DNA from 2 places in the Actinoallomurus acaciae genome. Region 2 is predicted to be linked to the other one. Evidence: riboswitches for the same ligand, from Rfam matches in the RefSeq annotation. Region 2 holds a riboswitch; the other holds the start of a gene.

Region 1 (4,409 bases), on a different contig from region 2:
TCGGCGTCCAGTGGCACCCGGAGGCCGACGCGGAGGTGGAGATCTTCTCCGCGCTGGTGGCGGCCGCCTCGGTCCCCGCGCCCGTCGCCGGGTGAGGGTCGCGAGCGCCGACCGCAGGTGAGCGCCGGTGATGTCGGCGTCCTGCGGCCCGGGCCCGGACGCGGGGAACCACGACGCCCGGCACCGTCAGGGGCGTCGGCCGACCCCCACGACTCTCGCCCGGTCCTCGGGAACGGTTCGGAAAAGCCGAACCCACGACCGGCGTGGTGGCACGATTCCGCCGCCGCGCCCGGCCGGCCAGCATGAAGGCCATCCCCACGACACCGGAGGTCCTCTCATGCGCGGTTCCCGTCTCATCGGCGGTCTCCTGGCGGGCGGGCTCGCCACGGCCGCTCGCGGGACGGCCGGGCGGACCGTCTCCTCGACCTTGCCTCTGCGGCCGAACGTCCACGCGGCGGCGTCCACGAAGGCGGCGCGGCTCACGCTGCCGCCGCCCAGCGGCCCGGACGACGTCGGTACGGTCGCGCTGCGCCTGGTCGACGGGTCGCGGCACGACCCGTGGGTGCCCGCGCAGGCGTACCGGGAGCTGATGGTCAGCGTCTTCTACCCGGCGCGCGACGCCGCCGCGTACCCGCTCGCGCCGCAGATGACCCCGGCCGCGGCCGAGCACTTCGACGCCTCGCTCGGCACCCCCGTGCACCAGGGCCTGGGGCTCAAGCCCGGAACGGCCGACTGGGGCGCCACGATGACCCACTCCCACCAGGGCGCGCCCGTGGCGGCCGGCCGCCACCCGGTCGTGCTGTACTCCCCCGGCCTGGGCGACCCGCGCACGCTCGGCACCACCTTCGCCGAGGACCTCGCCTCACGCGGCTACGTCGTCGTCACGATCGACCACACCTACGACGCGTCGGAGGTGGAGTTCCCCGGCGGCCGGGTCGAGCCGTTCAAGCTGCCCCTGGACGGCGACCTGATCGCCACGCTGAAGAAGGTCATGAGCGTCCGGGTCGCCGACACGCGGTTCGTGCTCGACCGGCTGACGACGTTGCCGGACGGGCTGGGCGCCGCCGTCGACACCGCGCGGATCGGCATGGCCGGCCAGTCGGCCGGCGGCTTCACCGCCCTGCAGACCCTGCACGACGACCCGCGCGTCCGAGCCGCCGCGGACCTCGACGGCACGGTCGGGTTCGACCAGAACGACGGCGGGCCCGGCCTGTCGCCGCTCGCCGAGAGCGGCCTGCGACGGCCGTTCCTGCTGATGGGCAGCCAGGCGAGCGACCACCACACCGTACGGTCGTGGGAGGCGCTGTGGGACCACAGCACCGGGTGGAAGCGCGACCTGCACCTGCGCGGCTCGGCACACCACACCTACACCGACCTGGAGTCGCTGGCGCCGCAGCTCAAGACGGACGCGGACACCGGCTGGATCGACTCCTCGCGAGCGGTCGCCGAGCAGCGGGCGTACCTGGCGGCCTTCTTCGACCGGTGGCTGCGCGGTCGTGACGACGACGGCCTGCTGGACCGGCCGTCGCCGCGGTATCCCGATGCGACCTTCGTACGGTGAGCCCGTCAGCAGGACGGGCGTACGGTACCGCGCCGCACGCGGGGGAGCTTGCCGGCGACGCTGATCTTCACGACCGAGGTCGCGTCGATCACGGTGCCGGCAGGAAGACCGGAGCGGGCCTTGGTCAGGACCGTGTCCGACCCGGGGTACCGCAGGGACCGCGCATCGAAGATCAGCTGCGAGGTCCGCGATTCGTCGAAGGGATCGTTCCGGCTGGTGAACTCGACCGCCTTTCCGGATCGGCCGAGGGAGTTCGAGGCGTGTGGGATCACCCGGGCTCCGGGCAACTCCGCGGCGAGGCGTAGGAGGTTGTATCCCCTGCCGTCCGCGCGCTCCCGCCACTGGTCGTGTACCCGCACGTAGCCGGGCGCCCGCAACTCCGCGTTGTTCTCCGGGAACTCCACCTGCCGGGACACGGTGTCGACGCGAACGTACTGGTGGGCCCGCGGATGGATGCCCGGTTCGGCCTCGGCCACCACGGCGGCCTGGTTCAGCAGCCGTGCCGCGGCGGCGTCCGGGGTCCCCATGGTCCCGCGTGCCGGCCGCCGGCGCCCAGCACGATCGTCGCCGCGGCCACCGTGGCCATCGATGAGCGTCGCGTCATCGACCTGAGCGGAGGCGAGCATGATCTTCACGGCCGACCGCCCAGGTGGGCGGGATGCGGGCTGTCGTCGCGCGACGGGCGCTGCTAGCCTGGCGGCAGCCGTTGATCCCACGCGGGAGAGCGCCCGGGCCGCCAGTCCGGGCCGCCGAAGGAGCAACTCCTCCCCGGAACCTCTCAGGCGACGAAGACCGCGCGGAGTAGGCGACCTCTGGAAAGCGGAGCGATGCTCCCGCCGAAGGTGCAAGCCCCCCCGGGGCGAAGCTCTCAGGCGCCGATGACAGAGGGGGAGGCGCCGAGACCGCAAGCGAACCAGTGGGACGATATGACCCCCGGATCGCCCGCGCGATAAGGAGCCTGCCGCGATGTCCGCTCCGGACACCAAGAAGACACCACTCCACGAGGTCCACGAGGGCCTCGGCGCCACCCTCACCGAGTTCGCCGGATATCTCATGCCGTTGCGCTATGGCAGCGAGACGGCCGAGCACCAGGCGGTCCGGACCAGCGCCGGACTGTTCGACCTGTCCCACATGGGAGAGATCTTCGTGACCGGCCCGCAGGCCGGAGCGGCGCTCGACCACTCCCTCATCGGGCACCTGTCGGTGCTCGCCGTGGGCCGGGCGCGCTACACGATGATCTGTGCTGCCGAGGGCGGCGTCCTGGACGACCTGATCGTCTACCGGCTGGCGGCCGAGACCTACCTGGTCGTGGCCAACGCCGCGAACGCCGCCACCGTACGCTCCGAGTTGGTCGCGCGGTGCGAGAAGTTCGCCGAGGCCGCCGTCCACGACCGCTCCGACGCGTACGCGCTCGTCGCGATCCAGGGGCCGAAGGCCCACGAGATCCTGGCCAAGCTCACCGACGCCGCGCTCGGCGACCTGAAGTACTACGCGATCCTGCCCGGCGCGGTGTCCGGCGTCGACGCCCTGATCGCCCGCACCGGCTACACGGGCGAGGACGGCTTCGAGCTGTTCGTCTCCGCCGGCGACGCCGTGGCGGTCTGGGGCGCGCTGACCGAGGCCGGCGGCGACGACCTGCGGCCCTGCGGGCTGTCCGCACGCGACACGCTGCGCCTGGAGGCCGGGATGCCGCTGTACGGCAACGAGCTGACCGCCGAGACGACGCCGTTCGACGCGGGACTGGGCCGTACCGTCAAGTTCGAGAAGGGCGACTTCGTCGGGCGTGCCGCGCTGGCCGCGATCGCCGACGAGACGCCGAAGCGCACCCTCGTCGGGCTCGTCGCCAGAGGGCGGCGGGTGCCCCGGCACGGGTACGCCATCGTGGGATCAGACGGCACGCCGTGCGGAGTCGTGACCAGCGGCGCGCCATCCCCGACACTGGGCAAGCCCATCGCCATGGGCTATATCGACGCGGTCCACGCCGAAGACCCCGATCTCGCGGTGGACATCCGCGGCAAACATGAGCCGGTCGACAAGGTCGCCCTGCCTTTCTATAGGAGGACCCCGTGAGCAGCGTTCCCGAGACCCTTTCCTACACCGAAGAGCACGAGTGGATTACCGAGCCGTCCGACGGTGTTGTGACTGTGGGGATCACCGCCTACGCCGCCGAAGCCCTCGGTGACATCGTGTACGTCTCGTTGCCCCAGGAGGGCGCGACGGTGGAGGCCGGAGAGCCCTGTGGCGAGGCGGAGTCGACCAAGTCGGTGAGTGACATCTACGCGCCGGTGACGGGAGAGGTCGTGGCGGTGAACGGTGCGGTCGAGGAGGACCCGGCGGTGATCAATGCCGACCCGTACGGCGAGGGCTGGCTGCTCAAGATCCGCACTGATGGTGACAGCCCCGACCTGCTCGACGCCCCGGCCTACTCCAAGCTGATCGAGGAGGCGTGAGATGAACCTGTCCAACGCCCCTCTCGCCGAGGTCGACCCGGAGGTGGCCTCGGCCATCGCCGAGGAGTTGCGCCGCCAGCAGTCGACCCTGGAGATGATCGCCTCGGAGAACTTCGCCCCCGTGGGCGTGCTCGAGGCCCAGGGCTCGGTGATGACGAACAAGTACGCCGAGGGTTACCCGGGCCGCCGCTACTACGGCGGCTGTGAGTACGTCGACGTCACCGAGCAGCTCGCGATCGACCGCGCCAAGGCCCTGTTCGGCGCCGACCACGCGAACGTGCAGCCCCACTCGGGCGCGCAGGCCAACATCGCGGTGTACTTCGCGCTGCTCCAGCCGGGCGACACGATCCTGGGTCTGGACCTCGCCCACGGCGGGCACCTGACCCACGGCATGAAGA
Region 2 (4,409 bases):
GAGTTCGGCGCGGTCCTCGCTCTCGGTCGGCTCGACCATCAGCGTGCCCGCCACCGGGAAGGCGAGGGTCGGGGCGTGGATGCCGTAGTCGATGAGCCGCTTGGCGACGTCCTCGGCGGTGACCTTGGTCTCCTTGGTGATCTTCCGGATGTCGATGATGCACTCGTGGGCGACGAGGCCGCCCCGGCCGGTGAAGAGCACCGGGTAGTGGCCGTCGAGCCGCTTGGCGACGTAGTTGGCGGCCAGCACCGCCACCTCGGTCGCCTCGCGCAGCCCGTCGGCGCCCATCATCGCGATGTAGGTCCACGAGATCGGCAGGATGCCCGCCGAGCCCCACGGGGCCGCCGAGATCGGACCGCTGCCCGTCTCCGGACCGGCCTCGGGCCGCAGCGGGTGGTTGGGCAGGAACGGCACGAGGTGCTCGCGCACGCCCACCGGGCCGACGCCCGGCCCCCCGCCGCCGTGCGGGATGCAGAAGGTCTTGTGGAGGTTCAGGTGCGACACGTCGGCGCCGAACTCCCCGAGGCGCGCCAGCCCGACGAGGGCGTTGAGGTTGGCGCCGTCGACGTAGACCTGGCCGCCCGCCTCGTGCACGCTCTCGCAGACCTCGGTGATCGTCTCCTCGTAGATGCCGTGCGTCGAGGGGTACGTCACCATGATCGCGGCGAGGTCGTCGCGGTACTTGTCGATCTTGGCGTGCAGGTCGTCGAGGTCGATGTCGCCGCTGTCGGTGCTCTTCACCACGACCACCCGCATCCCGGCCATCACCGCGCTGGCGGCGTTCGTGCCGTGCGCCGAGGACGGGATCAGGCAGACGTTCCGGTGGCTCTCGCCGCGTGAGGCGTGGTAACCGTGCACGGCGAGCAGGCCGGCCAGCTCCCCCTGCGAGCCGGCGTTGGGCTGCACCGACACCTTGGCGTACCCGGTGATCTCGGCCAGCCACGACTCGAGCTCGCCGATCAGATCGACGTACCCCCGCGCCTGCTCCAGCGGGGCGAACGGGTGGATCTGCGCGAACTCCGGCCAGGTGATCGGCTCCATCTCGGCCGTGGCGTTCAGCTTCATCGTGCAGGAGCCGAGCGGGATCATGGAGCGGTCCAGCGCGATGTCCTTGTCCTGGAGGCGGCGCAGGTAACGCAGCATCGCCGTCTCCGACCGGTGCGCGTGGAACACCGGGTGGGTGAGGAACCCGCTCTCGCGGCGCAGCTCCGGCGGGATCGCCTCGTGCCGGAAGAGGCCGAGGCGCTCCTCCTTCAGCCCGAACGCCCGCCACACGGCGGCGACGTGCTCCTGGGTGGTCGTCTCGTCGCAGGCGATGCCGACGTGGTCGTCGTCGACGAGACGGAGGTTGACGCCACCCTCCAGCGCGGCGTTCACGACCGCGCGTGCGCGGCCCGGAACACGTGCGAGGACGGTGTCGAAGAAGGCGTCGTGCACGACCTCGACGCCCAGGGCGCCCAGGCCGCCGCGCAGCAGGGTCGCGCGCTCGTGGACCCGCTCGGCGATGCCCGTCAGGCCCTCGGGGCCGTGGTAGACGGCGTACATGCTCGCCATCACGGCGAGCAGCACCTGGGCGGTGCAGATGTTGCTGGTGGCCTTCTCGCGGCGGATGTGCTGCTCACGGGTCTGCAGCGCGAGCCGGTACGCCTGACCGCCGTCGGCGTCGAGCGAGACGCCGACGAGCCGTCCGGGAAGCTGGCGCTGGATGCCGTCGCGCACCGACATGTAGCCGGCGTGCGGGCCGCCGAAGCCGTACGGCACGCCGAAGCGCTGCGTGGTGCCGACCGCGATGTCGGCGCCGGACTCCCCCGGCGGCCGGAGCAGCGTCAGGGCGAGCAGGTCGGCGGCGACCACGACCTGGGCACCGCGTCCGTGCGCCGCCTCGGTGAGGGGCGACAGGTCGCGTACCGCGCCGCTCGCGCCCGGGTACTGCAGCAGCACGCCGAAGAAGTCGCCCTCCGGCAGTCCCGCGGACGTGTCGGCGACGACGACCTCGATGCCCAGCGGCACCGCCCGGGTGCGGATCACCTCGGCGGTCTGCGGCAGGACGTCGGCGTCGACGAGGAAGGCGTCGCCGCTCCCCCGCGGCGCGACGCGGTGCGCCAGCGTCATCGCCTCGGCGGCGGCGGTGCCCTCGTCCAGCAGCGAGGCGTTCGCGACCGGCAGCCCGGTCAGGTCGCTCACCATCGTCTGGAAGTTCAGCAGCGCCTCGAGCCGCCCCTGGGAGATCTCCGGCTGGTACGGCGTGTAGGCGGTGTACCAGCCGGGGTTCTCCAGGACGTTGCGCAGGATCACGCCCGGGGTGATCGTGCCGTGGTAGCCGAGACCGATCATCGAGGTGAGGACCTGGTTGCGGGCGGCCAGCTCACGCAGCCGCGCCAGCGCCTCCACCTCGCTGAGCGCGGGCGGCAGGTCGAGCGGGCGGTCGGTGCGGATCCGGGCGGGCACGGCCGCGTCCACGAGCGCGCCGACACCGTCGTACCCGGCGGCCTCGGCCATCGAGGCGCGTTCGGCCGGTGAGGGTCCGATGTGGCGGGCGGCGAACGGAACCTCGGTCATGGGCCTTTCGGAGGGTGTGACCACCCGGGCCGTGTCTTCGATTCCGTCGCTGCGCTCGGTCATGGCAAGCCTCCAGGCGGGTCGGGGCGCGAGCACCACCGGGCATGCCCGATGGTGGGTCTCCCCCTCTGTCACCTGAACCTGAGAGCTTCACCGCGGCGAGCGCGGCTTGCACCTTCGGTGAGGATCGGCGGCCGGCGGTGCGGCCTCCGGGTCCCGCTTTCCAGAGGTGCCTCGCCCGTGCGGTCCTTTTGCCTGAGAGGTTCCGGGGAGGTTTGCTCCTTCGGCGCCCCTGCGCTGGCTGCACCGGGGTCTCTCCCGCACGGGTTCGACGGCGATCTCCACCCTACCGGAGGCTTATTGCCACGACGTTAAGCGCGGGCCGTTCCGACCGTAAAGGTCAGCGGTTCAGGGTGCGGAAGCGGCGGACGGTCAACGGGACGAAGATCACGAGTAGCACGCCGGACCAGATCAGCGTCGCCGCGACCGGGTGCCGCAGCGGCAGGGCGGCGTGCGCCGTGACGACGCCCGGGTTGCCGAAGAGGCCGCGGCAGGCGGCGACCATCGCGCTGACCGGGTTCCAGTCGGAGATCGCCCGCAGCCAGTCCGGCATGCCCGCCGTCGGCACGAAGGAGTTCGACAGCATCGACACCGGGAAGATCAGGGGGACCATCTGGTCGGCGGTCTCCTCGTTCTTCACCAGCAGGCCGCAGAGCACCCCGGCCCACGAGAGCGCGTACCGCAGGAAGATGAGCAGGCCGAAGGCCGCGAGCGCCCGCGGCAACCCCTCATGGATCCGCCAGCCGACGGCCAGCCCGCAGCCGATCATGATGACCATGCCGGCGAGGCCGACGATAATGTCGCCGCCGACCTGGCCGAACGGCACCGCCGACCGGGCCATCGGCATCGAGCGGAACCGGTCCATGACCCCTTTGGAGGCGTCGGTGGCCACCGCGACCATCGTGGTCATGAAGCTGGTCATCGTGGTCATCGCGAACAGGCCGGGCATGAGGTACTCCCGGTAGTTGCCGCCGCCGGGGACCTTGATCGCGCTGCCGAAGACGTAGCCGAACAGCACGATCAGGATCGCGGGGAAGACCAGCGCGCCGACCAGCTCCCCGGGCTGGGACTTGAGCTGGACGAGGTTGCGCCACACCAGGGTGACGCCGTCGGTGAGGGTCCAGCGGAGCCGGACCAGGCGGCCGGTCGGCGCGGTGGGGGCGTGGAGGGCCATCAGACGCTCACCTTCTCTTCGGTCTCTTCGGGCCTGCCGGTCAGGCGGAGGAACACCTCATCGAGGGTGGGGCGCCTCAGCGCGACGTCCTCGACCCCGACGCCGGCGCGGTCCAGCTCCCGCACGACGGCGGGCAGGGTGACGGAGCCCGCGGAGACGGGGACGCTCACCCGGCGGGACTCCGGGTCGGCGTCCGGCTCGCCGATCCGGGAGAGCACGGCGACGGCGTCGCCTAGCACGTCGGTGCCGGACACGACGACGTCGACGCGGCTGCCGATCTCGGCCTTCAGCTCGTCCGGCGTGCCCGACGCGATCACCCGCCCCTGGTCGACGACCGCGACCCGGTCGGCGAGCTGGTCGGCCTCGTCGAGGTACTGCGTGGTCAGCAGCACGGTCGTGCCGTCGGCGACCAGCTCGCGGATGGTCTCCCAGATCTCGCCGCGGCTGCGCGGGTCCAGCCCGGTCGTCGGCTCGTCCAGGAAGAGCACCGGCGGCGCGGTGATCAGGCTGGAGATCAGGTCGATCCGGCGGCGCATGCCGCCGGAGTAGGTCTTGACGTAGCGGTCCCCCGCGTCCGCGAGGCCGAACCGCTCCAGCAGCTCGTCCGCGCGCCGCC

Evidence for each region. A riboswitch is a leader RNA that binds a small molecule or an ion and turns the genes downstream of it on or off. The one in region 2 is predicted to bind glycine.
Region 1: it holds a riboswitch for glycine, as region 2 does, so the genes downstream of both, gcvT (glycine cleavage system aminomethyltransferase GcvT) here and gcvP (aminomethyl-transferring glycine dehydrogenase) in region 2, are expected to answer to the same signal.

What each region holds. Positions count from the first base shown of each region.
Region 1 is NZ_JBHLZP010000019.1:16,369-20,777, reverse strand. Features, by position in the region: gene ACFFNX_RS04750 (gamma-glutamyl-gamma-aminobutyrate hydrolase family protein) at 1-95, shown strand, start outside; gene ACFFNX_RS04745 (alpha/beta hydrolase family protein) at 338-1,561, shown strand; gene ACFFNX_RS04740 (hypothetical protein) at 1,567-2,196, opposite strand; glycine riboswitch at 2,269-2,366, shown strand; glycine riboswitch at 2,371-2,449, shown strand; gene gcvT (glycine cleavage system aminomethyltransferase GcvT) at 2,528-3,631, shown strand; gene gcvH (glycine cleavage system protein GcvH) at 3,628-4,011, shown strand; gene glyA (serine hydroxymethyltransferase) at 4,013-4,409, shown strand, end outside.
Region 2 is NZ_JBHLZP010000411.1:529-4,937, forward strand. Features, by position in the region: gene gcvP (aminomethyl-transferring glycine dehydrogenase) at 1-2,559, opposite strand, end outside; glycine riboswitch at 2,678-2,792, opposite strand; glycine riboswitch at 2,793-2,890, opposite strand; gene ACFFNX_RS36635 (ABC transporter permease) at 2,960-3,793, opposite strand; gene ACFFNX_RS36640 (ATP-binding cassette domain-containing protein) at 3,793-4,409, opposite strand, start outside.